DNA from 3 places in the Alsobacter sp. P4_H11 genome. Region 1 is predicted to be linked to each of the others. Evidence: predicted binding sites of a transcription regulator. Region 1 holds the regulator's gene; each other region holds the start of a gene.

Region 1 (9,461 bases):
GGCGTCGGCTTCATGTTCGCGCCCACGCACCACGCCTCCATGCGCCATGTCGCGCCGGTGCGCGTCGAGCTCGGCACCCGCACGATCTTCAACATCCTGGGCCCGCTCTCCAACCCGGCGAGCGTGAAGCGCCAGGTTCTGGGCGTGTTCTCCGAAAGCTGGCTGCAGCCCATCGCCGAAACCCTCAAGGTGCTCGGCTCCGAGCGCGTCTGGGTGGTGTATGGCCGCGACGGCCTGGACGAGATCACCACCACGGGCGAAACCGCCGTTGTTGCGCTGGAGGATGGCGAGATCCGCCGCTTCGTGATCACGCCCGAGGAAGCCGGGCTGGAGCGCGCGCGCCCGCAGGACCTGAAAGGCGGCGAGGCCGACCACAACGCCGCCGCGCTGCGCGCAGTGGTGTTCGGCGAGAAGACGCCCTATCGCGACATCGCGGTGCTGAACGCCGCCGCCGGGCTCGTGGTGGCCGGCAAGGCGCATACCTTGCGCGAGGGCGCCGGCATGGCCCAGCAGGCGATCGACAGCGGCGCCGTGAAGGGCGTGCTGGACCGGCTCGTCACAGCCTCCAACGCCTGAGCGCCATGTCGGACATTCTCGCCAGGATCGAAGCCTATAAGCGCCGCGAGATCGAGGCCGCCAAGGCCCGCGTGTCGCCGGCCGAGATCGAGCGCCGCGCCCTTGCGGCGGCCCCTCCCCGCGGCTTCGTGCGCGCCATCGAGGCGCATCTCGCGCAGGGCCGCCCGGCCCTGATCGCCGAGATCAAGAAGGCGAGCCCGTCCAAGGGGCTCATCCGGGCCGATTTCGATCCGCCCTCGCTGGCCAAGGCCTATGCGGAGGGCGGCGCGAGCTGCCTCTCGGTGCTCACGGACGAGCCATCCTTTCAGGGCAAGCCCGAATACCTCGCCCAGGCGCGCGAGGCCTCCGGGCTGCCGGCCCTGCGCAAGGATTTCCTGTTCGAGCCCTACCAGGTGTTCGAGGCCCGCGCCTGGGGCGCCGATTGCATCCTGGTGATCATGGCGAGCCTTTCGGATGCGGATGCGCGCCTCCTGACCGACACCGCGCATGCGCTCGGCATGGACGTGCTGGTGGAAGTGCACGACCGCGCCGAGCTCGACCGCGCCCTGCCGCTCGGCACGAGGATGGTCGGCGTTAACAACCGCAACCTGCGCACCTTCGAGGTGAGCCTTTCGGTGTGCGAGGAGCTCGCAACGCATATTCCGGCGGACCGCATCATTGTGGGCGAGAGCGGCATCTTCACGCATGCGGACACGCGGCGGCTCTCGGCCTCGCGCATCGACACGTATCTGGTGGGCGAGAGCCTGATGCGGCAGCCCGACGTGGCCGCGGCCACGCGCGCGCTGCTGTTCGGTGACCAAGTCGCGGGCGGAAAAGCCGGGGCCGCCACGCAGGCCGGCGCCGCATGAGCGAGCTCACCCACATCGACGCCAGCGGCGCGGCCAGCATGGTGGACGTCTCCGAGAAGGCCGTGACGTCGCGCGTCGCGGTGGCGGAAGGTCGTGTCGTGATGCTGGCCGAAACCGTGGCGCTGATCCGCGCCGGCGACGCCAAGAAGGGCGACGTGCTCGGCGTCGCGCGCGTGGCCGGCATCATGGCGGCCAAGAAAACCCACGAGCTCATTCCGCTCTGCCACCCGCTGATGGTCTCCAAGGTTGCGGTGGAGCTCGTTCTCGACGATACGCTGCCCGGCGTCCGCGTTTCGGCCACCGTGAAGGTGTCCGGGCAGACCGGCGTCGAGATGGAGGCGCTCACGGCCGTGTCGGTCGCCTGCCTCACCATCTATGACATGGTGAAGGCCGCCGACCGCGGCATGCGCATCGAGGGCGTGCGCCTCCTCGAAAAGGACGGCGGCAAATCCGGGACCTGGCGCGCCGACGCTCCCACCGCCGGGCCTCGCTGAGCGTGGCGGCCGAACCCCTCCTGGCCGTCGACGAGGCGCTGCGGCGGGTGCTGGCCGCGGCCGCCGAGCCTTTGCCGGCCGAAGAGGTCGCGATCGCGGAAGCGCTCGACCGCACTCTGGCGGCGCCGCTCGCCGCCACCCGCACCCAGCCGCCCTTCCCGGCCTCCGCGATGGACGGCTACGCGGTCCGCGCCGCCGACGCCTTCGTGGGCGCGACCCTGCGGGTGATCGGCAAGGCGCCGGCCGGCCGGGCCTTCCCGGGCGCGGTGGGGCCCGGCGAAGCCGTCCGCATCTTCACGGGCGCGCCGGTGCCGGAGGGCGCGGACGCGATCCTGATCCAGGAGAACGCGACGGCCGACCGCGACGCCGTGACGGTGCGCGAGGCCGTGCAGGCGGGCGCCTTCGTGCGGCCGGCCGGGCTCGATTTCAGCGCCGGCGAAGAGCTTCTCGCCGCCGGGCACAGGCTGAACCCGCGCACCGTGGCGCTGGCGGCCGCCATGGGCCTGCCGCGCCTCTCCGTTCGCCGAAAACCACGCGTCGCCATCCTGGCCACGGGCGACGAACTCGTGCGCCCCGGCGCAGCCGCGCGCCCGGACCAGATCGTGACGTCCAACTCCTACGCGCTCGCGGCGATCGCCCGCCGGGCCGGCGGCGAGCCCATCGATCTCGGCATCGCGGGCGACAGCTTCGCGGCGCTGGAAGGCGCGATCGAGACCGCGCTCGCGCAAGGCGCGGACGTGCTCGTCACGCTGGGCGGCGCATCGGTCGGCGACCACGATCTCGTCCAGTCCGCCCTCACCCAGCGCGGCATGCAGCTTGGTTTCTGGCGCATCGCGATGCGGCCGGGCAAGCCGCTGATCTTCGGCCAGATGGGCGCGATGCGCATTCTCGGCCTGCCGGGAAACCCCGTCGCCTCCATCCTGTGCGGGCGCCTGTTCCTGGTTCCGCTGTTGCGCGCCCTGCAGGGCGACCCGCAAGCGGGCGATGACCCGACCGAGCCCGGGCTGCTGGGCGTCGACGTGCCGGCCAATGACGGTCGCCAGGACTACCTGCGCGCCAGGTTCGAGCCCGGCCCCGATGGACGCCCGGTGGCCTATCCGGCCGCCGTCCAGGACTCGTCCATGCTGCGCATCCTCGCGCAGGCTGACGGGCTGGTGCTGCGCGCGCCGCACGCCCCCGCCGCAAAGGCCGGCGAGCCTTGCCGCGTGATCCGCTTCTGATCGACTCGGGTTGGCGAAATTGCAACTTTTGAACCAGCACGATTGCGGAACACAGAATGAACATGTATGGTTTGTTCGTGATTTGTTTTGACTGAGTCGGGCGCAGGCGCCCGATGGTCCATCAGGGCGGGATCGGGCGATGTTGACGCGAAAGCAGCATGAACTTCTGCGCTTCATTCATGACCGCCTGCGGGAGGACGGGGTGCCGCCCTCCTTCGACGAGATGAAGGAAGCGCTGGAGCTGCGCTCCAAGTCTGGCATCCACCGGCTCATCATGGCGCTGGAGGAGCGTGGCTTCATTCGCCGCCTGCCCAACCGGGCGCGCGCCCTCGAGGTGCTGCGCATGCCCGAGCAGTCCCTGCCCGGCGCAGCGCCGCGCGGACGGTTCAGCCCGAGCGTGATCGAGGGCAATCTCGGCAAGGTGCGCCCGAAGTCGCCGCTGGGCGAAGAGGCGAACCAGAACGTGGCGGTGCCTGTGATGGGACGCATCGCGGCCGGCACGCCGATCTCGGCCATCCAGTCGCGCAGCCACACGATCAGCCTCCCGCCGGACCTCCTGTCCACGGGCGAGCACTACGCCCTCGAGGTGCGCGGCGACTCGATGGTGGACGCCGGCATCCTGGACGGCGACACCGTGGTGATCCGCAAGCAGGACAACGCCAACAGCGGCGACATCATCGTGGCGCTGATCGACGACGAGGAAGCCACCTTGAAGCGGCTTCGGCGCAAGGGATCGTCCATTGCGCTGGAGGCCGCCAACCCGGCCTACGAGACGCGGGTGCTCGGCCCCGACCGGGTGCAGATCCAGGGCAAGCTTGTGAGCCTCGTCCGGAAATACTGAGGCGCGACGCCCGGCCTCGGCAGCGCGCCAGGCCGACTGGCGGGAGCCTTACACGGTGAGCGCCGGTCAAGCGCGGTCTGGCTCACGGCTCCGCCGGCGGGCCGGGATCGTCAGGATCGTCGACGGCTGGAGCGGCTCCGCCGCCGGGCGTCGCGGGCGCTGAGCGTGCAGCTTTCGCCGCCGCTGCCGTGGGTTCAGCCGGCTTCCTGACCGGAGGGTGCGGCAGCCACGGCCGGTCCCGCAACGCCGTGCGTTCGCTCGCCGCCATGAAGCCGTCCGCCGTTGCGGTGAGCGCCGTGGCGCCGGCGACCGAGAGGCGGGTGCGGTCCATCACGAGCGGCTTGTCGCACCAGGGCGGCGCCTGCAGCGGCGTCACGATCACGGCCGCGCGGCGGCAGTCCTCCTCGAAAGCCCCGGCGACCAGCACTTGCGACACCGCGCGCCCGTCCGGCAGGCGCACTACGCAGCCGAGCGGGTCGCAACGCGCGCCCGCGCCCAGCGTGGCGTCGCCGGCGTTTCGCACGTCTCCGTCGGCGCGCAGCCACTGCTCGGTCACGAAGGCGCCGGCCTGCCGGCCGACCAGCACGAGGCGCCCGTCCGGGCCGCGCACCGCCAGGGCGCGGCCATCGCGCGCCATCACGATGTCGGGCGCCTGCGCGGAGGCGGCCAGCCCGGCCCCGAGCAGCGCCAGCGGAACGCTGGCCCAGCGCAGGGCGGTGCGCCATAGCGTCAGCCACAGCAGCGCCATCGTCAGGCAGAGCACCGCCGCCATGCCGAAGGCGGGGATGGCCTGGGTGGAGCCCGGCCAGGCGCGCACCCTCGCGGAAATGCGCAGCATGCCCTCCACGCCGAGGCCCATGATCTGCCAGATCGGCCCATCGAGCCCGAACGGGTAGGCGATCGCGCCCAGCAGCGCGGCCGGCATCACCACCAGCGACACCAGCGGCAGCGTCAGGGCGTTGCCGACCAGCCCGAAGGGCGTGTAGCGCTGGAAATGGTAGAGCCCATAGGCGCCCGTGGCGGCCTCAGCGACGAGGGTGGACAGCACGGTGCCGACCGCATGGTGGCGCAAGCCGTCCAGGATTCTCGCCGGCCAGCCCTTCGCGGGCGCCTTGGCGGGCGGTGGGGCGAGACCCAGCCCGACAAAGGTCCCGGCCTCGGGATCCGAGCCGGCCCCGCCCGGCCGCTCGAAAACGGCGATCAGCGCCGCCACGGCCGCGAATGACATCTGGAAGCCGGGCGCCAGCGCGCTCTCGGGCTCGATCAGCAGGAGCAGCAGCGCCGCAAGGGCAAGATTGCGCATGGAGAGCGCCGGCCGGTCCACCAGGATGGCGCCCAGCAGCACCAGCGTCATCACGAGCGAGCGCACGGTGGCGACGTCGCCGCCCGCGAACACCGTGTAGCCGGCGCCGGCCAGCATGGCGCAGAGCGCGGCCCATTTCTTGATCGGGCGGCGCAAGGCCAGCCCCGGCGAGAGCGCCAGGGCGGCGCGCACCAGCCAGAACACCATGCCGGCGGCCAGCACCAGATGAAGCCCCGAGATTGACACCACGTGGTAGATGCCGGCGGCGCGCAGATCGTCGTTGACGGCCTCCGGGATGAGCCCGCGCTTGCCCGTCACCAGTGCGGCCGCGACGCCGCCCGCCGCCCCGCCGATGCTGCGGGCGATGCGCTCGGTCATGTCGTTGCGGGCGCGGTCGATGGCCGCGAAGACACGCAGGTCAAGCGGAAGGGCCGCCGGCGCCGGGTCGAGCTCGATCTTGCCGGCCAGCGAACCCACCGCCCCGATCGCGCCGAAAAAAGCGTCGCGGGCGAAATTGTAGCCGCCAGGGCGCGACGGCTCGGGCGGCGGCAGGAGCCGGGCGGTGGCGCGGATCGTTTCGCCGGGCTTCACGGTCGGGTGGTTCGGGGTCGTCACCCGCACGCGGTAGGGCAGCGCGGCGGGCTCCACGCCTTCCATGGCGATGACGCGGATCATCAGCCTGCCGCCGGCGATGCGGGTGTCCATGCCCTCGACGACGCCCGTGAGCTTTCCGACGCGGACCCGGTCGAGCACGGGCGCGGCCATCAGGCGCGTGCGCAGCGTCGCGGCGAAAAAGCCCGCCGCCACGGCCAGCAGCGCGATCGCGACGCCGGAACCGGCGCGCGAGCGAAGCCGCAGCGCCATCGCGGCGCCGGCCGCGATCGCTGCCGTGACTCCCGGCGCCCAGAGCGACGGCTCCTGGTCGGCCGAGAAGTACAGCAGCACGCCGAGGCCGACCGCGACGGGCAGCCACAGGAAGAGCCGCCGCTCCTCGATCTCCTGCTCGAACAACCCGCGGATATGCGCGAGGCCGCCCGCGACGGCCTCGCCCCAGGCGGCCCAGCCGCCGCCGACGCCGGACAGCCGCCCGCCGCGCAGCGCCTGCGCGGCAGCCCTGCCCCGGCCCGATGGCCAGCCGCCCTCCCCCATGCCCGCAAGCCCCGCGCGCGGCGCCCTTAACCTCGCCGGACATTGATGCTACAGCACCGCCTCTTGCGGACCAGCGACGGGCAGTTGCATCGTCCGCCATCCTCTTTTTTTAGAGACGCTCCGCCCGATGTCCGCACCCGTCGTGACCCGCTTCGCCCCCTCGCCGACCGGCTTCCTGCATATCGGCGGCGGCCGCACCGCCCTTTTCAACTGGCTCTACGCCAAGCGCCTGGGCGGCAAGATGCTGCTGCGCATCGAGGACACCGACCGGGAGCGCTCCACCGAGCCCGCCATCGCGGCGATCATCGACGGGCTGCAATGGCTCGGCATCACGTGGGACGGCGACGTCGTGCACCAGTTCGCCCGCGCGGCGCGCCATCGCGAGGTGGCCGAGAAGCTGCTGGCCGAGGGCAAGGCCTACCACTGCTACGCCAGCCAGCAGGAGCTCGAGCAGATGCGCGAGGCCGCGCGCGCCGAGGGCCGGCCCATGCGCTATGACGGCCGCTGGCGCGACCGCGACCCCAGCGAGGCCCCGGCCGGCGTGAAGCCGGTGATCCGCCTGAAGGCGCCTACCGAGGGCGAGACCGTGGTGGAGGACCAGGTCCAGGGCCGCGTCACCTGGCAGAACAAGGATCTCGACGACCTCGTGCTGCTGCGCTCGGACGGCAACCCCACCTACATGCTCGCCGTGGTGGTGGACGACCACGACATGGCGGTCACGCACGTGATCCGCGGCGACGATCATCTCACCAACGCGGCGCGGCAGACGCAGATCTACCAGGCCTGCGGCTGGGACGTGCCCGTGATGGCGCATATCCCGCTGATCCACGGCGCGGACGGCGCCAAGCTCTCCAAGCGGCACGGCGCGCTCGGCGTCGACGCCTACCGGGCGCTCGGCTACCTGCCGGCCGCCCTGCGCAACTATCTCGTGCGCCTCGGCTGGAGCCATGGCGACCAGGAATTCTTCTCCACCGAGGAGATGATCGCGGCGTTCGACCTGTCGGGCGTCGGCCGGTCCCCGGCGCGCTTCGATTTCGCCAAGCTGGAGCACCTTAACGGCCACTACATGCGGGCGAGCTCGGACGAGGAGCTGGTCGCCGCCATCGAGGTCATCCTGCCGGAGGTCGGCCCCGCGCGCGGCGCGCCGACGAAGCTCGATCCCGCCTTGCGCGCCAAGTTCGTGGCCGCGATGCCGGGCCTCAAGGAGCGGGCGAAGACCCTGATCGAGCTGATCGACAGCGCCTACTACCTCTATGCGAGCCGGCCGTTGAACCTCGAGCCGAAGGCCGAGCAGCTGCTGGCCGATGGCGGTCGCGAGCGCATCGCGGCGCTGCTGCCGCAATTGCGGGCGCTTGGCGAGTGGACGGCCGCCTCCACGGAAGCCGCCGTGCGCGCCTTCGCGGAGCAGACCGGGGCCAAGCTCGGGCAAGTCGCGCAACCCCTGCGGGCAGCCCTTACGGGCCGCTCAACTTCCCCGGGTTTGTTCGACGTGTTCGCGGTGCTGGGCCGCGACGAGAGCCTGGCGCGGCTGGAAGGCCAGGCCGCCAGGGCCTGAGCGTCCGCAGGCCCGCGCCCGACGCGCAGCCGCCCGACTTTCGGTGTGGTTGAACGGCCTTCGCAATTGCGATAGCAACCATTAGGCTTCAGGCGAACTTGCGATCTTGGGACCGGGTTTTGTCTCCCTTTCGGGGCATTTCCGGACCGTCGACAGCCGCCTGATCTCGCCGCCGCCGCCATGCGCCTCGTTTGGCGGCTGCTGCCACGCCGTGACGTCTTGGCCGAAGGATGACCGCCTATGAGCGCGCCCGCTAACCTTTCGATTTCCGGAAAGACCGTCGAATTTCCTGTCAAATCCGGCTCGATCGGTCCGGACGTGCTGGATATCGCCAAGCTCTACGCCCAGACGGGCATGTTCACGTATGATCCGGGCTTCACCTCCACGGCGAGCTGCGAGTCCAAGATCACCTATATCGACGGCGACGAGGGCGTGCTGCTGTATCGCGGCTACCCGATCGACCAGCTGGCCGAGCACGGCGACTTCCTCGAGACCTGCCACCTGCTGCTTTACGGCGAGCTGCCCACCGCCGCCCAGAAGGCCGATTTCGACTACCGCGTCACGCGCCACACGATGGTGCACGAGCAGATGATGCGGTTCTTCCAGGGCTTCCGCCGCGATGCGCACCCGATGGCCGTGATGGTGGCCAGCGTCGGCGCGCTGTCGGCCTTCTACCACGACTCCACCGACATCTCCGATCCGACGCAGCGCATGATCGCCAGCATGCGGATGATCGCCAAGATGCCGACGCTCGCCGCCATGGCGTACAAGTATTCGATCGGCCAGCCGTTCGTGTACCCGCAGAACGACCTCGACTACACGTCGAACTTCCTGAAGATGTGCTTTGCGGTGCCGTGCGAGGAGTACAAGGTCAACCCCGTGCTGTCGCGGGCGCTGGACCGCATCTTCACGCTGCACGCCGACCACGAGCAGAACGCCTCCACGTCCACGGTGCGGCTCGCCGGTTCGTCGGGCGCCAACCCGTTCGCGTGCATCGCGGCCGGCGTGGCCTGCCTGTGGGGCCCGGCGCATGGCGGCGCCAACGAGGCGGCGCTGAAGATGCTGCAGGAGATCGGCACGGTCGACAAGATCCCGCACTTCATCGCCCGCGCCAAGGACAAGAACGACCCGTTCCGCCTGATGGGCTTCGGTCATCGCGTCTACAAGAACTACGATCCGCGCGCCAAGATCATGCAGAAGACCACGCATGAGGTGCTGAACGAGCTCGGCATCAAGGACGATCCGCTGCTGGACGTCGCGATCGAGCTCGAGCGCATCGCGCTGCACGACGAATATTTCATCGAGAAGAAGCTCTATCCGAACATCGACTTCTATTCGGGCATCACCCTGAAGGCGATGGGCTTCCCCACCTCCATGTTCACGGTGCTGTTCGCGGTCGCCCGCACGGTCGGCTGGATCGCCCAGTGGAAGGAGATGATCGAGGACCCGTCGCAGCGCATCGGCCGTCCGCGCCA
Region 2 (9,461 bases), on a different contig from region 1:
CCGTCAGCTCGTCAGCGGTCGCCTCCGCGATGCAGCCGATCATCAGCGAGGCCGGGAACGGCCAGGGCTGCGACGCGAGGTAGCGCACCCGCCCGGTGGCGACGCCCGCTTCCTCGAAGAGCTCGCGCCGCACCGCGTCCTCCAGCGTCTCGCCCGGCTCCAGGAAGCCCGCCAGGCAGGAGTAGACGCCCTTCACGAAACGCGCCTGCCGGCCGAGCACACAGCGGTCGCCCCGCACCGCCAGCATGATCACCACCGGGTCCGTGCGCGGGAAGTGCTGCGCCCCGCAGGCCGGGCATTCGCGCTTCCAGCCGGCGGAGCCCACAGTGGTGGGCTGTCCGCAATTGGAGCAGAAGCGGTGCCGCTGGTGCCAGTGCATCAGGCTCTTGGCCTGCGCGAACACGCCCAGGATGTGCGGCGGCAGCACGCCCTGCACGGCGAGAGATCGCAGGTCCATCGCCACCACGTCGTCGTGGCCCTGGTCGTTCTCGGGCGCGGGCGCCTCCAGCAGCGCCGCGTAGATCGGCCCCAGCTCGTCGAGCCCCAGGAACGCCTTCTCGCGCACGGTGCCGAGCTCGGCCAGGTCGGTCCGGTCGAACAGCGCCTCGGCGGCTCCGCCACGCTGGCGCAGCAGCGGCACGTCGCCCTGCAACACGACGCAGCGGGCCTGGGGCGAGGCCGCGAGCTCGGCCATGTAGGCGTCGTCGTCCCGATACTCGGCGCGGCGATCCAGCAGGTTCACCGAATAGCCAAGGGTCGCGGACCGCTCGGTGCGGGGAGGGGACATGGGCGGTTCCTCGTGTGGGCAGGTTGGGTTTTGAAAGCCGGCTACGCGACGCCGCCGAACGCGGCCGCGAGCTTGGCCAGCCGCTCGGCCAGCGCGTCGGCCGCATAGGGCGTCGCCGGCCCCGCGCCCCACACCGGCCGCGGCCAGGCCTCGTCGGTGGTGAACCGGCCGAGCACATGCACATGCAGCTGCGGCACCATGTTGCCGATGGCGCCGATATTCAGCTTGTCGGGCCGAAACAGCGTCTTCAAGACGCGCGACGCCTCGGTGATCTCGCGATAAAGCCGCATCTGGTCGATGTCGCCGAGGTCCAGGATCTCCCGCACCTCCGCCCGGCGCGGAACCAGGATCAGCCACGGATAGCGCGCATGCTTCATCAACAGCACGCGCGACAGCAGCAGGTCGCCCACCACGGCCGTATCGGCCGCCAGTTGCGGGTGAAGCTCGAAGCCGGCCTCGGCCGGAAGGGACGCAGTCATGCGCGCCAAGCTAATCCAATCCCGCCGCCGCGGCTCCAGTCTTTTCACGCAGGGCAGTTCTCCCGTCATTGCGAGCGACAGCGAAGCAATCCAGCTGATGCTGGGCCAGAGAGCGCCGGGCCTTTCGCCCAGCTTCTGGATTGCTTCGTCGCTTCGCTCCTCGCAATGACGGCCCCGATACCGAAGCAAGGCCCAAACCGCCCTCCGCCCCGGCTTGTATTCCCCGCCGGGATCGCCGATATAGAGCGCGGGAGGTTGGTGGTGGACGTTCCACTCGCCAACCGGGTCAGGTCCGGAAGGAAGCAGCCCTAACGAGAATCGGGCGGGTTACCGTCCAGCCTCCCACCCTTCGCGGCAATCTGGCCTCGATCGAAAAGGCTCCCCAACGGGGAGCCGTCGCAGCCCGGCCATGCGTCACCCAAGGCCCGATGAGCGACGACACCACGATTCACGACGGCGTCACGGTCGATGACGGCCCCGGCTTCCCGGGGCTCGACCTCCCGAGCGCCGCGCCGCCCGCCTCGGCCGCGCCGGTCGCCACCACGCCCTACCGCGTGCTGGCCCGCAAGTACCGCCCTCAGAATTTCGACGACCTGATCGGCCAGGACGCCATGGTGCGGACGCTTCGCAACGCGTTCTCGTCCGGCCGCATCCCGCAGGCCTGGATCCTCACCGGCGTGCGCGGCGTCGGCAAGACCACGACGGCCCGCATCCTGGCGCGTGGCCTCAACTTCCTGCGCGAGGACGGCTCGGGCGGCCCCACGGTGGATCTCACCGAGGAGGGCGTGCACTGCCGTGCCATCATGGAATCGCGGCACGTCGACGTGCTTGAGATGGACGCCGCCTCGCACACCGGCGTCGAGGACGTGCGCCAGATCACGGACGGCATTCGCTACGCCCCGGCCTCGGCGCGCTACAAGGTCTACATCATCGACGAGGTCCACATGCTCTCCGAGAAGGCGTTCAACGCCTTCCTGAAGACGCTGGAGGAGCCGCCGCCCCACGCCAAGTTCGTGTTCGCCACCACGGAGATCCGCAAGGTCCCGGTCACGATCCTGTCGCGCTGCCAGCGCTTCGACCTGCGCCGCGTGGACGCGTCCCTGATGGTGCAGCATCTCGGCGGCATCTGCGCCCGTGAGGGCGTCAGCATCGACGACGAGGCGCTCGCCATGCTGGCCCGCGCGGCCGAGGGCTCGGTGCGCGATTCGCTGTCGCTGCTCGACCAGGCCATCGCGCATGGCGCCGGCGCGATCGACGCCGACACGGTCCGGACCATGCTGGGGCTGGCCGATCGCGGCCGCGTCATCGACCTGTTCGAGGCCGTGATGCGCGGCGACGCCGCCGGCGCGCTGCGCGAGCTGCGCGACCAGTACGACTCCGGCGCCGACCCGGCCGTGGTGCTGAGCGACCTCGCCGAGTTCACGCATTTCGTCACCCGCCTCAAGATCGTGCCCGACGCCGCGCTGGAATCCAGCGTCACCGAGGCCGAGCGCGTGCGTGGCCAGGCCGCGGCGGCGCTGCCCATGCGCGTGCTCTCCCGCGCCTGGCAAATGCTGCTGAAGGGCATCGGCGAGGTGCAGTCGTCGCCCAAGCCCGTCGCGGCGGCCGAGATGGTGCTGGTGCGCCTGTGCTACGCGGCCGACATGCCGACCCCCGACGAGGCGCTGCGCACGCTGCGCGACAACCCGCCCGGCGGCGCGGGCGCGCCTTCCGGGTCCGGCGGCGGCTCCGGCGCGCGCGCTTCGCACGATGGCGCTCGCGCCTCGCACGATGGCGGATCGCGTGGCGGCGCGGCGCTCAGCGTCGCGACAAGATCCGAGCCGCGGCCCGCCATGGCCCCTTCGCCCCGCCAGGCGGCCGCCCCGACGCTCAAGCTCAACCGCTTCGAGGACCTCGTCGCGCTGGCGGCCGACAAGCGCGACATCACCATGAAGCTCGCGCTGGAGGCCGACATCCGCCTCGTGCGCTTCGAGGACGGCACGCTGGAGTTCTCGCCCGGCCCGAACGCCGCGCCGCAGCTCGCCGGCGACCTCTCCAAGCGCCTGAGCGAGTGGACCGGCCGGCGCTGGGTGGTGGCGCTCTCGTCCGAGCCCGGCCAGCCGACCTTGCGCGAGACCCAGGCCGCTCAGGAGCGCGACCGGCTCACCAACGTGCAGGCGCATCCGCTGGTGCGCTCCGTGCTGGAAGCCTGGCCGGGCGCCAAGATCGTGGACATCCGCGAGCCGCAGCCGGAAGCCGCCGCCGCCGAGGAGGACGCCACCGGCGAGCCGGGCGTCGACACGGACGGTTTCGACGGCTTCGACGACGAATTCTGATCCCCTCAGCCATCCGGGAGTTTGGCCGTGAAAGACATCATGGGCATGATGAAGAAGGTCCAGGAAATGCAGTCCAAGATGGCTGCGCTTCAGGACGAGCTCGAAACGCTGGAAGTGGAAGGCGCGGCCGGCGGCGGCATGGTCAAGGTCACGATGACCGCCAAGGGGCAGGTCAAGGCCGTGAACCTCGACGACAGCCTGATGAAAGCCGACGAAAAGGACATCCTCGAGGACCTGCTGATCGCGGCCCTCAACGACGCCCGCGGCAAGGCCGACCGCGCCGCGCAGGACAAGATGTCCACCGTCACGGCCGGCCTGCCCATCCCGCCCGGGATGAAGCTGTTCTGAGGGTAACTCGCTGACCCGCAAATCTACAAAGCCCTCATCCTGAGGAGCAGGCCCGCTTGGGCCTGCGTCTCGAAGGACGAGGGATCCAGTGGACCGCGATCATCAGCTTTCTGGACCCTCGTCCTTCGAGACGCGGGGCTTGCGCCCCGCTCCTCAGGATGAGGGCATCGAGGCGGTTGGCTTATCGTCGTCGCCGCCAAGCAAAGAACCACCATGGCGTCCATCACCGGCCCTGAAATCGAGCGACTGATCCAGCTCCTGGCGCGCCTGCCGGGGCTCGGCCCGCGCTCGGCCCGCCGCGCGGCGCTGCATCTCATCAAGAAGCGCGAGCAGCTGCTCGGCCCGCTCGCCGACGCCATCCGGGTCGCCAACGAGCGCGTGGTGGTGTGCTCCAGCTGCGGCAACGTCGACACCTCCGACCCCTGCGTGCTGTGCGCCGACCCGCGCCGCGACAACAAGGTCATGGTGGTGGTGGAGGACGTTTCCGACCTCTGGGCCCTCGAGCGCGCCCACGTGGCCAACGGCCGCTACCACGTGCTCGGCGGCACGCTCTCGGCGCTGGACGGCGTCGGTCCCAAGGACCTCAACATCGACAAGCTCGTCTCCCGCGTCGCCGAGGGCGGCGTGGAGGAGGTCATCCTGGCGCTCAACGCCACCGTGGACGGCCAGACGACCGCCCACTACGTCACCGACCTGCTATCCCACACGGGCGTGAAGGTCACGCGCCTCGCCCACGGCGTCCCGGTCGGCGGCGAGCTCGACTACCTCGACGAAGGCACCCTCTCGGCGGCGTTTCGGCAGCGCACGACGCTCTAGCCCGCCCTGCCGTCATTGCGAGCCGAAGGCGAAGCAATCCAGTCTAAAGGCCGGGCGTTAGGCTGGATTGCTTCGCTGTCGCTCGCAATGACGGCGAGGATGTCACGACCGTTGCAACTCACCCGCCGTCATCCCCGGCGCGCCGAAGGCGCGGGAAGGGGATCCAGAGCAAAGGCGCTCACCTCTGGATCCCCTTCCCGGCGCTACGCGCCGCCGGGGATGACGGCGAGAGGTGAGCCAGCGGCATGAGTGGTGACCGCGAAGGTGTCCCCGCCGCGCACTCCTTTTCCCCCGGAAGACGACGAGCCCCCAACCCCGCCGCCCTTACTCCGCCGCGCGGCCGAACAACGGCCCGGCCTCGGCGGACGGGGCCGCCACGGCCGGCGTCTCGAACTCCATCGCCTCGATCCGCTCGCCGCGCTTCAGGGCCTTGTCGGCCGAGGTGACGATCTGGGCGATGTCGTCGCCGGCCTGCCGCATGTGCTGGTCCAGCTTGCCGGTGCGGTCGCGCAGGCGCCGCACGTCCTCGATCAGCTTGGCGACCTCGGCCTGGATCTGGTGCGCCTGCTCGCGCATGCGGGCGTCGCGGACGATGGCCTGCATCACCTGGATCGCCATGGCGAGCAGGGATGGCGACACGATCAGCACGCGGGCCCGGTGGGCGCGCTGCACAAGGTCCTCGAAATGCTCCTGCAGGTCGGCGAACAGCGATTCGGCCGGCACGAACAGCACCGCGATGTCCTGCGTCTCGCCCGGGATCAGGTATTTGTCGGCCACGTCCTTGATGTGCCCGCCCACGTCGGCGCGCACCCGCTGCATCGCGATGCGGCGCGCGTCGTCGCCCTGCGCCTCGCGGAACGCCGTGAAGCCCTCCAACGGGAACTTGGCGTCCACCACCAGCGGCCGCTCGTCGCCCGGCAGGCGGATGATGCAGTCCGGCCGCTTGCCGGACGACAGCGTCGCCTGGAACGCGAAGGCGCCCGGCGGCAGCCCGTCGCGCACAATGGCCTCCATGCGGCCCTGCCCGAAGGCGCCGCGCGTCTGCTTGTTGGAGAGCACGTCCTTGAGGCTCAGCACCTCGCCGGTGAGGTCGGTGAGGTTCTTTTGCGCCGCGTCGATCACGGCGAGGCGCTCGTTGAGCCGCGACAGGTTCTCGGCCGTCTGCTTCTGGCTGGCGTTGAGCCCGTCGCCGACGCGGTTCTGCAGGCTGTCCAGGCGCTCGGCGATCAGCCGCACGAGATCGACCTGCCGGTTGCCGAACACCTCGCCGATGGTTTGCATCCGGCCCGTCATCTCGGACTGGATCTGCGCCAGCCCGGCGAGCTTCTCGTCCAGCTCGCGCTGCCGCTCGGCGGCGGCCGCCGCCTCCTCGGCGCGATGCCGGGCAGCGCCCAGCGCCGTCAGGCCGAGCCACAGCAGCGCCAGCACGGCCGCGCCCAGCAGGCCAAGCACGGCTTCGCCCCACGACACCGCGTGGCCGCCGACGACGAGGATGATCCGGTCCATCCCGCGAACTTAGGCGCGATTCGCCTGCAACGCGAGAACGAAGGCGGAACGGTTTGCTTTTGCGTTTCCGAGTCGTTATCTCCACCGCGTCATCCGGAAAGCTGCGCCCGCCATGTCGACCCGACCCATCCTCGTCATTCCCGATCCGAAGCTGCGCCTCGTCTCCGCGCCGGTGGTGCGCCCCGTGCGCGATCTCGCGCCGCTGATCGACGACATGTTCGAGACCATGTACGAGGCGCCCGGCATCGGCTTGGCGGCGATCCAGATCGGCGTGCCCGAGCGCATCGTCACCATCGACGTCGCCAAGCAGGACGCCCCCAAGGAGCCGCTGGCGCTGATCAATCCCGAGATCGTGTGGTCGTCCGAGGAGCGCTCCGTCTACGAGGAAGGCTGCCTGTCGATCCCGGAATACTACGAGGAAGTGGAGCGCCCGGCCCGCGTGCGCGTGCGGTTCACCGACCGCGACGGCGGCGCGTGCGAGATCGAGGCCGACGGGCTGCTGGCCACCTGCCTGCAGCACGAGATCGACCACCTCGAGGGCACGCTCTTCATCGACCACATCTCCAAGCTGAAGCGCGATCGCGTGCTGAAGAAGTTTTCCAAGCAGGCCAGGCGCGACGCGCAGGCCTGACCGGTCCGACACACCAAGCGGGGTCGCCATGCTGCGCGTCGTCTTCATGGGCACGCCCGATTTCGCCGTGCCGACGCTCACCGAGATCGTCGGCCAGGGCCACGAGGTAATTGCCGTCTACACCCGCGCCCCGGCGCCGGCCGGCCGCGGCATGGCGCTGAAGCCTTCGCCGGTGCATCAGGCGGCGGACCGCTTCGCCATCCCGGTGTTCACCCCCGCGACCCTGCGCGGCGAGGAGGCGGCCGAGCAGTTCCGCTCGCTCGACGCCGACGTCGCCGTGGTGGTCGCCTACGGGATGATCCTGCCGGAAAGCATCCTCGCCGCCCCCGAGCTCGGCTGCCTCAACCTCCACGCCTCGCTGCTGCCGCGCTGGCGCGGCGCTGCGCCCATCCAGCGCGCCATCATGGCGGGGGACGCTGAGACCGGCGTCGCCGTGATGCGCATGGAAAAGGGGCTCGACACCGGCCCGGTCGGCATGGCCGAGCGCGTCGCCATCGGGCCCGACATGACGGCCGGAGAACTGCACGACCGCCTGGCCCCGCTCGGCGCCGACTTGATGGTGCGCGCCCTGGCGGCGCTGTCGCGCGGCGGCCTCCAGTTCACGCCCCAGCCGGCCGAGGGCGTCACCTACGCGCACAAGATCGCCAACGAGGACGCCCGGATCGATTGGACCCAGCCGTCGCAGGCCGTGCACGACCGCATCCGCGGCCTCTCGCCCTTCCCGGGCGCCTTCGCGACGATCGACCTCGGCCGGGGCCCCGAGCGGATCAAGGTGCTGCGCAGCGCGATGGTCCCGGACCGCTCCGGCGATCCCGGCCTCGTGCTGGACGACGCCCTCACGGTCGCGTGCGGCGCTGGCGCCGTGCGCCTCCTGCAGGTGCAGAAGGCCGGCTCCCGGGCCATGGCGGCGGACGAGTTCCTGCGCGGCGTCCCGGTCCCGGCCGGCGCGAGGTTCGGCTGATGCCGCGCTACAAGCTCGTCATCGAGTATGACGGGACGCCCTTCGTGGGCTGGCAGTTCCAGGCGGTGGGCGACAGCGTCCAGGCCCGCATCGAGGACGCCATCGCGCGCTTCACCGGCCAGCAGGTCCGCATCCAGGGCGCGGGGCGCACGGACGCGGGCGTGCACGCCACCCACCAGGTGGCGCATGTGGATCTCGACCGCGACTGGCCGACCGACACCGTGCGCGACGCCATCAACGCCAAGATCCGCCCCGCGCCGGTCGCCATCCTGTCGGCCGAGAAGGTCGCGGACCATTTCAACGCCCGCACCTCGGCGCGGGGGCGGCGCTACCTCTACCGCATCGTCAACCGCCGTCCGCCCGTGGCTCTCGACGCCGACCGGGTCTGGCACGTGAAGTGGCCGCTCGACGCGGACGCCATGCAGGACGCCGCGCAGGCGCTCGTCGGCCGGCACGATTTCACGACGTTCCGCTCGTCCGATTGCCAGGCGCTCAGCCCGGTGAAGACGCTGGACCGGCTGGACGTGGAGCGCATCGGCGACGAGATCCGCGTCTTCGCGTCGGCCCGCTCGTTTCTCCACCACCAGGTGCGCTCCATGGTGGGCTCGCTGCAGCTCGTCGGCGCCGGTCGCTGGACCAAGGACGATCTGCGCGACGCGCTGGAATCCCGCCAGCGCTCGCGCTGCGGCGCCATGGCGCCGTCCTGCGGCCTCTACCTGATCGGCGTCGACTACTAGGCCAGCAGAGAGGCCGCGGCCGTCACCGCGCCATTCACGCAGAGCTCCACCAGCACAACCACGGCGGCCACTCCGCCCGAGACGCCGAGCGCCGTCTTGGCCAGGAACCAGCGGCACTGGACGATCAGGATGCCGAAGGCGAGCAGGAACAGCGTGGTGAGCCCGGCCGTCGCCCAGCCGACCACGTGCAGCGCATGCGGGGCCGCCATGATGGTGGTCGCCACCACGGCCGACCAATTATACGCGATGATGTAGCGCGCATAGCGCCGGCCGACGCCGAGCAGCCGGGCCAATCCCACCATCGCGATCGGAAAGGCGAGCCAGCAGCCCGTCACCAGCAGCGCCTGCCGGGTCACCAGCAGCGGGCTCTCGAACAATCCGTCCTCGAGCGGCAGGCCGGCCTGCAGGCGCGCATCCGCGAGCAGCACCACGAAGGCGGGAGCGACCAGCAGCATGGCCGCAAAGGATCGCCAAAACGCCTCGAAGGACACCTCGAAGGCGCCGAGGCCCTCCGGGTCGCGGTTCAACAACTTGACGGATCCGGCCAGCGATCGGCCAACCTCATCCATGGTCAGGAACATGCGACGCTCCCGCTGAATTGCTGCACTGCAACATAGACTGCGCCCGTCTCCGACTTTTGTCGAGTGACGTGCGGCACATTCAACGGAACGTGAGGAGGATCGTTCCTCCCGCCGAGGCCCCGCCTAGGCGAGAGCCCGGCGGATCATTTCCTCGTAGATCCCCGCGAGCGCCTCGATGTCGGCGACCTCGGCGCATTCGTCGACCTTGTGCATGGTCTTGCCGACGAGCCCGAATTCGATCACCGGGCAATAATCCTTGATGAACCGCGCGTCCGATGTGCCGCCCGTGGTGGACAGCGC
Region 3 (9,461 bases), on a different contig from region 1:
ATGCGCTCGCGCGAGCGCAGGATGTCGAGATAGTCGGATATCTCCGCCGCGAGCTTGTTCAGCTCGTCCGCGATCTCGTCCCGGCCCAACGCCGTGAGGCGCTGGAGGCGCAGGTCGAGGATGGCGCGGGCCTGCGCCTCGGAGAGGCGGTAGGTGTCATTCTCAGACACGCGGTGGCGCGGGTCGTCGATCAGCGCGATCAGCGGCGCGACGTCCTTGGCCGGCCAGTCGCGCGACATCAGCGCCTCGCGGGCCGTGTTGGCGTCCGGCGAGTTGCGGATCGTGTAGATGACCTCGTCGATGTTCGCGACCGCGATCGCGAGGCCGACGAGCACGTGGGCGCGGTCGCGCGCCTTGCCGAGCAGGAAGCGCGTGCGCCGGCTCACCACCTCCTCGCGGAAGTCCACGAAGGCGGCGATCAGGTCGCGCAGCGTCAGCGTCTCGGGGCGGCCGCCGTTCAGCGCCACCATGTTGCAGCCGAAGCTCGTCTGCAGCGCCGTGTAGCGGAACAGCTGGTTCAGAATCACGTCGGCCACGGCGTCGCGCTTGATCTCGATGACGATGCGCATGCCGTCGCGATCGGACTCGTCGCGCAGGTCCGAGATGCCCTCGACGCGCTTCTCGCGCACGAGATCGGCGATCTTCTCGATCAGCACCGCCTTGTTGATCTGATACGGGATCTCGTTGACGATGATCGCCTCGCGATCCTTGCGGATCGTCTCGGTCTTCGTCTTGGCCCGCATGATCACGGAGCCGCGGCCGGTCAGGTAGGCGCTGCGGATGCCGCCCCGGCCCAGGATGGAGCCGCCGGTCGGGAAGTCAGGGCCCTGGATGTACTCCATGAGCCCTTCGACCGTTATCTCCGGGTCGTTGATGAACGCGATGCAGCCGTCGATCACCTCGCCGAGATTGTGCGGCGGCACATTCGTCGCCATGCCAACCGCGATGCCGCCGGCGCCGTTCACCAGCAGGTTCGGATAGCGGGCGGGCAGCACCATGGGCTCCCGCTCGGAGCCGTCATAGTTGGGCTGGAAGTCGACCGTGTCCTTGTCGAGGTCGTCAAGCAGGCTCATGGCCGGGCGCGCCAGGCGCACCTCGGTGTATCGCATGGCCGCCGCCGGGTCGCCGTCGACCGAGCCGAAATTGCCCTGGCCGTCGACCAGCGGCAGGCGCATGGAGAATTCCTGCGCCATGCGCACCAGCGCGTCGTAGATCGATTGGTCGCCGTGCGGGTGGTATTTACCGATCACGTCGCCGACCACGCGCGCCGACTTGCGATACGGCTTGTCCGGCGTGTAGCCGTTCTCGGCCATCGAATAGAGAATGCGCCGATGCACCGGCTTCAAGCCGTCACGGGCGTCCGGCAGCGCGCGCGACACGATCACGCTCATCGCGTAATCGAGGTAGCTGCGCTTCATTTCGTCCGTGATGGAAACCGGGCGGATATCCTGCCCCTCGCCGCCACCAGCGGGAGCGTTTTTGTCTTCGTCGGCCAATGTGCTGTCCGGTCAATGATCTGATTGGTTTTTAATAAACGATTCCGCTCTCCGGGGCCACCCATGGGGGTCGAATCACGGGGACAAAAAAGACAATCGAAACAGATACTTATCAGAATTTTGCAATTGAGGCCGCGGTGTGGCGGCCGAAGTCGCGCAGCGGAGGCGAAACGGCGGGTCCGAGCGGCCCGAAACGGGCTCTCGGCGGCGTTGCGGCTTTGTTGTTCCGCGAACCACGATTGGTCGTCTAAGCTCCCGGGATGCTGTTCGAATTCCTGACCTCCGCGCTCGTCACCCTGCTCGTCACCGTGGACCCGCCGGGCCTCGCGCCGCTGTTCCTGGGCGTCACGCGCGGCATGAGCGATCCGGAACGCCGCCAGGTGGGGCTGCGGGCGTCCATCATCGCGGCCGCCATCATGGGCGCGTCCGGGCTTGCGGGCGCGCAGCTCCTGAACGCGCTCGGCATCACCCTGCAGGCGTTCCGCATCGCGGGCGGGCTGCTGCTGTTCTGGATCGCCTTTGAGATGGTGTTCGGCGGCCGACAGGAGCGCAAGGGCGACGCTGCCGAGAAGGCGATCACGCTCGACCACATCCGCAACGTCGCGGCCTTTCCGCTCGCCATCCCGCTGATGGCGGGGCCCGGCGCCATCACGGCCACGATCCTGCTGGCGGGCCGCGCCGGCGGCGACCCGTTGCGGCTCGGCGTGCTGCTCGCCGTCATCGTCGGCGTCTGCGCCAGCTGCCTCGTGGTGTTCTACACCGCCAGCCAGGTGTCCCGCTGGCTCGGAGTCACGGGCAACGTCGTGCTCACCCGCCTCCTGGGCGTCATCCTGGCTGCGCTGGCCGTGCAGTTCGTCGCCGACGGCGTGAAGGCGATCTCGGCGGCCTGAGGCCGCGGCGGCGTGAAGCCGCGGTGGGCCTTTCGGTGGCCTCCGGGCCGCCTACGCCAGCCGCGTCAGCAGGCGTTCCATCAATTGCGCCCGGGGCACGACCGAGGACACCAGCGCGTGCTCGTGCAGCGTATGCGCGCCGTCGCCGTCGATGCCGAGGCCGTCCAGCGTGGGCACGCCGAGCGCAGCCGTGAAGTTGCCGTCGCTGCCGCCCCCGGTCTGCGGCACGTCCTGCAGGTCGATTCCGATCTCGGCCGCCAGCGCCCTCGCCTTCTGGTACAGGCTGTCGACTTCGGCGGTCTTTTTGTAGGGCGGCCGGTTCATGTCTCCCACGACGGTGATCCGGCAATCAGGATCATGCGGCGCGAGCCCCAGTATCCGCGCCTTGAACTCCTCGCCATCCGCCGGCTCGACCACCCGCAGGTCGACAGAGAACCGCGCGTGCTGGGGAATCACGTTGGCGGCGGTGCCGCCGGCCATCATCCCCACCGTGGTGGTGACGCCGCGGGCGTAATCCGTCATGGCCTCGATTGCGAGAATCTGGCGCGCCGCCTCCCGGATGGCGCTGCGGCCATCGGGATGGCGCGAGCCGGAATGGGCGGGCCGGCCTTCCACATGAACGTCGAACCGCCCTACGCCCTTGCGAGCGGTAACGATCTTGCCGTTGTCGCGGGCCGGCTCTGTCACCAGCACGGCGGAAGCCTTCCGTCCGAGCTCCTCGATCAGGCCGCGCGTGGTGGGCGAGCCGATCTCCTCGTCTGGCGTGAACAGAAAGGTGAGTGGCTGGGCCGCCCCGGCCGAAGCCGCGCGCTTGAAGGCCTCGAGCGCCAGATAGGCGCCGCCCTTCATGTCGTAGATGCCGGGGCCGAAGAGCTTGTCGCCCTCGCGGCGGATCGGTAGGTCCTTGGCGAGCGTGCCGAGCGGGTGGACGGTGTCGACATGCGACATCACCAGGATGCCGGCGCGATCTGTCTGCGGGCCAGCCCGCAACACGATGCTGTCGCCGAGACCCTCCTTGCCGGGAATGCGCTCGATCGCGATCGGCAGCCCCTCGACGTCCTGCGCGACGGTGTCGATCATCCGGTTGACGCCGGCCGCGTCGCTGGTGGGACTCTCGATCGCGACCCAGCGCGAGATACCGGCGAGCATGGCGTCGAGGTCGAAAGAGCTCATCAGGGAGGCCTCCAGGGCGTTTTGGCGCGTCTTCTCTGAGCCCTGTTTAAAACATCTCTCGCCGGGATGGCCAGCCATGGGCGTTCAGCCGGCCTCTGCGGGCTCGACCAGCCGGCGATAAAGCCGCCATGTCGTGTGGCCGAGAACCGGCAGAACCACGAAGAGCCCGAGAAACATCGGCGCCGACGCGACGATCAGGAGCCCGACCACCATCGCGGCCCAGGCCAGCATCGGGCCCGGGCTCCGGGTGACGGATCGGACGCTGGTGATCATCGCGGTGATGAAGTCGACGTCCCGGTCCAGCAGCAGCGGGAACGACACCACCGTCAGCGAAAACAGGACAAGCGACAGCACGGCCCCATCGGCGTGCCCGATGGCGAGGAACAGCCACCCTTCGGGCGTCGTCAGCAGCACATGGAGAAAGTCCGTCATCGCGAAGGACTGAAAGCCGAAGAACAGCGCGATGAGCAGCCGGATCTGATACATCCACAGCAGGAATACGAAGAGCGTCACGAAGGCCATCCACCCCAGTTCGCGCCGGCTCTGCGCGAACACGACGCCGAGCACCCCGCCCCAGCCTAGCGGCAGGCCTGCCTCGCGGCGGCGCGACACCTCATAAAGCCCGACGGCCACGAAGGGCCCGATCAGCGCGAAGCCGGCCGCGAGCGGATAGACGAGGTAGCCCATCCCCCAGGACGTGGCCGCCAGTACGAGCACGACGCCGCCCACCGCATAGATCCCGCCGAAGAAGAGCCCGTACAGCGGCGCGGCCTGGAAATCGCGAATGCCGTCGGCCAATGCCTCGCCGATGTCGGAGAAGCGAATGGTCCGCACCTTGGGTTCGGCGCGCGGAGCCTGGGAGGGCTCGCACTCGGCCGCATCCAGGCCAGTCGCCTCAGCAGCATCCGTCATGACGTCCCCCTCCCGGGCCTATGCGTGCAGGCCTCGCTTTGCATCCGGCGTGCGTCGGGGGAACGCGCGCGCCGTTTCGGCAGCATGTCGGCTAGGCCTGATGGGATCAAGCCGGACGGCGCTCTTCTTTAGCAGAGAGGAGCCGGCATCCCGGAAGCGACGCGAGCCAGTCCCGGGCTGACATGACGGCCAACGGTTCCCCCAGCCTCGGAGTCTGGTGACTTGTTCGCTCGACGCCCCTCATCCTGAGGAGCGTCACCCCTTGGCGATGGGTCTCAAAGGAAAAGGGAGTCGAGGAAGCCGAAACCGTTGCGCAAGCTGGGAGCCCTCGTCCTCCGAGACGCAGGCCGAAAACGGCCTGCGCCTCAGGATGAGGGTATCGAGGGTGGCTGGATGATCCTCGGCCCGGTTCTCAGAGATGGGGCGCGTCGCCCCACCCCTTAGAACGGGATGTCGTCGTCAAGGTCCGCCGAGCGTCCGCCGCCGGCCGGGGCCGGCCGCCGCTCCATCGGCGAGGAACGTCCGAAGTCGCCGCCGCGGCTGCCGCCGCCATAGCCGCCCGAGGAGGAGCCGCCATAGCCGCCGTCTTCTTCGCCCGCGCCCGCGCCGCCGCCCTGGCCGCGGCCATCGAGCAGGGTGAGTTCGCCGCGGAAGCGCTGCAGCACCACTTCGGTCGTGCTGCGTTCAGCCCCGGTCTTGTCCGTGAACTTGCGGTTCTGGAGCTGGCCTTCGAGGTAAACCTTGGAGCCCTTCTTCAGGTATTGTTCGGCGATCTTGGCGAGGTTCTCGTTGAAGATCACCACATTGTGCCACTCGGTGCGCTCCTTGCGCTCGCCGCTGGCCTTGTCGCGCCAGGTCTCCGAGGTGGCGACGCTGAAATTGACGACCGGCTCTCCCGAGCCAAGCCGACGCACTTCCGGGTCACGGCCCAGATTGCCGACCAGGATCACTTTATTGACGCTGCCCGCCATGAGGGCCTCCTGCGCTAGAATGGGCGTACGAGCTTCCGCGCCCGCCGATTGGGCGCGACCTTAAACCATCCGGCCCGGCCGGTCCCGCCTTGGCCCGGTTATCCACATCCGAGCCTCGAGAACTTGGCGCATTCGGCCGCACGCATCGTTTGTTCTTGTTGTGTTCCTAGCAGGTCTGCGTTAACGGTTCAAGGGCGGCGCGGCTGACGCGTTGTTGGAGATTGGTCCCTCGGGGTTTCTCCGGACCCTGTCGTTCGAGCGTGAGCCGCCCTACATGTGGCGTTCAGTCCTTCAGCGATCGCGGTTGGCGTCGGGCCACGGCCCGGGCGGCGCGCATCGATTTTCGTGTGCAGGGTAATCGGCATGGCCGCGATCGACGACTTCTTCAACTCTGCCAAGGAGCGCCAGGGCGGCCCGCGCAAGGCGGACTCGCGCGTGATCGCGATCCGGGGCGCCCGCGAGCACAATCTGAAGAACGTCGACCTGACGATCCCGCGCGACCGGCTGGTGGTGTTCACGGGCCTGTCCGGCTCCGGCAAGTCGTCGCTCGCCTTCGACACGATCTACGCCGAGGGCCAGCGCCGCTATGTCGAGAGCCTCTCGGCCTATGCGCGCCAGTTCCTTGAGATGATGCAAAAGCCCGACGTCGACCAGATCGACGGGCTCTCGCCGGCGATCTCGATCGAGCAGAAGACGACCTCCAAGAATCCGCGCTCAACGGTCGGCACCGTCACGGAGATCTACGACTACATGCGCCTGCTCTGGGCTCGGGTGGGCGTGCCGATCTCGCCCGCGACCGGCCTGCCGATCGAGAGCCAGACCGTGTCGCAGATGGTCGACCGCGTCCTGGCGTTGCCTGAGAAGACCCGCCTTTATCTGCTCGCGCCCGTGGTGCGCGGCCGCAAGGGCGAATACCGCAAGGAATTGGCCGAGTACCTGAAGCGCGGCTTCCAGCGCGTGAAGATCGACGGCGAGTTTCACGAGATCGGCGAGGCGCCGGCGCTCGACAAGAAGTTCAAGCACGACATCGACGTGGTGGTGGACCGCCTCGTGGTGCGCCCCGACATCGCGTCGCGCCTGGCCGAGAGCTTCGAGACCGCGCTAGAGCTGGCCGACGGCATCGCCGTGATGGAGTTCGCGGACGAGAAGGACGACAAGGGCGAGGCGCGCCGCATCATCTTCTCGTCCAAGTTCGCCTGCCCGGTTTCGGGCTTCACGATCCCGGAGATCGAGCCGCGGCTGTTCTCGTTCAACAATCCGTTCGGGGCCTGCCCGACCTGCGACGGCATCGGCCACGAGATGGCGGTCGATCCCATGCTGATCGTGCCCGACGAGACGCTGACGCTGCGCGGCGGCGCCATTGCGCCCTGGGCCAAGTCGACCTCGCCCTATTACGGCCAGACGCTGGCCTCCATGGCCGATCACTACGGCTTCAAGCTCGCCACGAAGTGGCGGGACCTGCCCGAGAAGGCCAAGAACGCGATCCTTTATGGCACCGGCTCCGAGAGCGTGCGCTTCGCCTATGACGACGGCCTGCGCGCCTATGAGGTGCGCAAGCCCTTCGAGGGCGTCGTCCGCAACATGGAGCGCCGCTACAAGGAGACCGAGAGCGACTGGGCCCGGGACGAGATCTCGCGCTACATGTCCGAGACGCCCTGCGCGGCCTGCAATGGCTACCGGCTGAAGCCCGAGGCCCTGGCCGTGAAGCTTTCCGGCCAGCACATCGCGCAGGTGTCGCAGCTCTCCGTGCGCGACGCGCATGCGTGGTTCGGGGCGCTGCCCGAGACCCTGAACGAGAAGCAGACCGAGATCGCCGGCCGCATCCTGAAGGAGATCCGCGAGCGGCTCACCTTTCTGCTCGACGTCGGCCTTGAATACCTGACGCTCGCGCGCGCCTCCGGCACGCTGTCCGGCGGCGAGAGCCAGCGCATTCGGCTGGCGTCGCAGATCGGCTCGGGGCTGACCGGCGTGCTCTACGTGCTGGACGAGCCCTCCATCGGCCTGCACCAGCGAGACAACGAGCGTCTGCTGCAGACGCTGAAGCGCCTGCGCGACCTCGGCAACAGCGTAATCGTGGTGGAGCACGACGAGGACGCCATCCTGCAGGCCGACTACGTGGTCGATGTCGGGCCCGGCGCGGGCATCCATGGCGGCCGCATCGTCAGCCAGGGCACGCCCGCCGACGTGCTGGCGGACAAGAACTCGCTCACCGGCAAGTACCTGAAGGGCGAGATGGCCGTGCCGGTGCCGCCCAAGCGCCGCAAGCCCCAGAAGGGCCGCATGCTCAAGATCACGGGCGCGCGCGGCAACAATTTGAAGGACGTCACCGCCGAGATCCCGCTCGGCACCTTCACCTGCGTGACGGGCGTGTCCGGCGGCGGCAAGTCCACCCTCGTCATCGACACGCTCTACAAGGCCGTGGCCCGGCGCCTCAACGGCGCGCTGGAGCATCCCGCGCCGTTCGACACCATCGAGGGGCTGGAGCACCTCGACAAGGTGATCGACATCGACCAATCGCCCATCGGGCGCACGCCGCGGTCGAACCCGGCGACCTATACGGGCGCGTTCACTCCGATCCGCGAGTGGTTCGCGGCGCTGCCGGAGGCCAAGGCGCGCGGCTACATGCCGGGCCGCTTCTCGTTCAACGTCAAGGGCGGCCGCTGCGAGGCCTGCCAGGGCGACGGCGTCATCAAGATCGAGATGCACTTCCTGCCGGACGTCTACGTCACCTGCGACGTCTGCAAGGGCAAGCGCTACGACCGCGAGACGCTGGAGGTTAAGTACCGCGAGAAGTCCATCGCCGACGTGCTCGACATGACCGTCGAGGAGGCCGGCGAGCTGTTCAAGGCGGTGCCCTCGATTCGCGAGAAGATGGAGACGCTCACCCGCGTCGGGCTCGACTACGTCAAGGTCGGCCAGCAGGCCACCACGCTGTCCGGCGGCGAAGCCCAGCGCGTCAAGCTCTCCAAGGAGCTGTCGCGCCGCTCCACGGGCCGCACGCTCTACATCCTGGACGAGCCCACGACCGGGCTGCATTTCCACGACGTCGCCAAGCTGCTCGAGGTGCTGCACGAGCTCGTCGACCAGGGCAACAGCGTGGTGGTGATCGAGCACAATCTCGAGGTCATCAAGACTGCCGACTGGGTGATTGACCTCGGTCCCGAAGGCGGCGACGGAGGCGGCGTGATCGTCGCGCAGGGCCGGCCCGAGGACGTCGTAAAGGTCGCGGCCAGCCACACCGGACGCTTCCTGAAGGAAGTACTGGCCCGCAGGCCGTTGAAGGCCGCCAAGCAGGCGGCCGAGTAGGCGCTTTTGGGCAGCGAGCCTTCAGGCTCGCCCCCCGGACCGCGAGCCTCCCGGACCGCGAGCCTTTAGGCTCGCCCGGATCTCCATTCCTTGGGCTCGCCTTCCGCCGCACCCAAGCGAGCCTGAAGGCTCGCGGTCCGTAGCGCCGCCCCCGGGGCCCGCGGGCGTGCAACACTTTCTTCATCATGCCCGGATCTTCGCGGCCATGCGTCAGCCGGCCGGGGCTGGCGATGCAGGCGTTAGGGCAAGCCTTTATTCACCGTGTTGCACCGCACCGCGCAACTGTGCCTGCACGTCGAAGGCGAGATTCGCCCCAACAGCGCAATATTTCACCAACAAGCGCCCAAATACCCGGCTTGAGCGCCACTTTTATGCCATGCGCCAGTCGCGCATCTCTTAACGATTCCTCTCATTGCCATGCGTTGACAGAGGGTCGGGCATGTTGCAGCCCCCATGGCGGAGCATGGCGGCCGGACGTATATGCGGTGCAGCAAATCGCTGACGCGACGAGCCGCCGGGACCGCTACTTTCTCCTGACAGCTCCGCGCCTTACCGCACTGCACAGGAACAAAGCCATGCTGACCGTCAACACCATTTCCAAGCGTCTCCGCAACTGGGCTCGCTATCGCAACACCGTCCGCGAGCTGTCGCAGCTGACCGATCGCGACCTGAGCGATCTCGGCATTTCGCGCGGCGACATCCGCTTCATCGCC

What was found. Region 1 encodes LexA, which represses DNA repair genes until DNA is damaged. Its sites were predicted from a motif close to TGTTCNNNNTGTGTTCNG; they were not measured.
Region 2: a site for LexA is predicted at 6,285-6,302, ahead of AC1DSZ_RS03610 (DNA recombination protein RmuC). Genes of this name have one in related genera too.
Region 3: a site for LexA is predicted at 5,593-5,610, ahead of uvrA (excinuclease ABC subunit UvrA). Genes of this name have one in related genera too.

What each region holds. Positions count from the first base shown of each region.
Region 1 is NZ_JBFUKI010000005.1:357,502-366,962, forward strand. It holds gene trpD (anthranilate phosphoribosyltransferase) at 1-576, shown strand, start outside; gene trpC (indole-3-glycerol phosphate synthase TrpC) at 582-1,424, shown strand; gene moaC (cyclic pyranopterin monophosphate synthase MoaC) at 1,421-1,918, shown strand; gene AC1DSZ_RS11290 (molybdopterin molybdotransferase MoeA) at 1,921-3,138, shown strand; gene lexA (transcriptional repressor LexA) at 3,278-3,979, shown strand; gene AC1DSZ_RS11300 (ComEC/Rec2 family competence protein) at 4,062-6,431, opposite strand; gene gltX (glutamate--tRNA ligase) at 6,559-7,986, shown strand; gene gltA (citrate synthase) at 8,227-9,461, shown strand, end outside.
Region 2 is NZ_JBFUKI010000002.1:31,811-41,271, reverse strand. It holds gene nudC (NAD(+) diphosphatase) at 1-787, opposite strand, end outside; gene AC1DSZ_RS03635 (HIT domain-containing protein) at 829-1,266, opposite strand; RNA gene ffs (signal recognition particle sRNA small type) at 1,516-1,613, shown strand; gene AC1DSZ_RS03625 (DNA polymerase III subunit gamma/tau) at 1,695-3,581, shown strand; gene AC1DSZ_RS03620 (YbaB/EbfC family nucleoid-associated protein) at 3,609-3,929, shown strand; gene recR (recombination mediator RecR) at 4,143-4,745, shown strand; gene AC1DSZ_RS03610 (DNA recombination protein RmuC) at 5,070-6,251, opposite strand; gene def (peptide deformylase) at 6,364-6,882, shown strand; gene fmt (methionyl-tRNA formyltransferase) at 6,911-7,843, shown strand; gene truA (tRNA pseudouridine(38-40) synthase TruA) at 7,843-8,580, shown strand; gene AC1DSZ_RS03590 (hypothetical protein) at 8,577-9,161, opposite strand; gene dapE (succinyl-diaminopimelate desuccinylase) at 9,285-9,461, opposite strand, start outside.
Region 3 is NZ_JBFUKI010000001.1:573,386-582,846, forward strand. It holds gene gyrA (DNA gyrase subunit A) at 1-1,496, opposite strand, end outside; gene AC1DSZ_RS02620 (MarC family protein) at 1,757-2,386, shown strand; gene AC1DSZ_RS02625 (M20 family metallopeptidase) at 2,438-3,559, opposite strand; gene AC1DSZ_RS02630 (DUF2189 domain-containing protein) at 3,644-4,471, opposite strand; gene ssb (single-stranded DNA-binding protein) at 4,912-5,442, opposite strand; gene uvrA (excinuclease ABC subunit UvrA) at 5,806-8,748, shown strand; gene AC1DSZ_RS02645 (DUF1127 domain-containing protein) at 9,324-9,461, shown strand, end outside.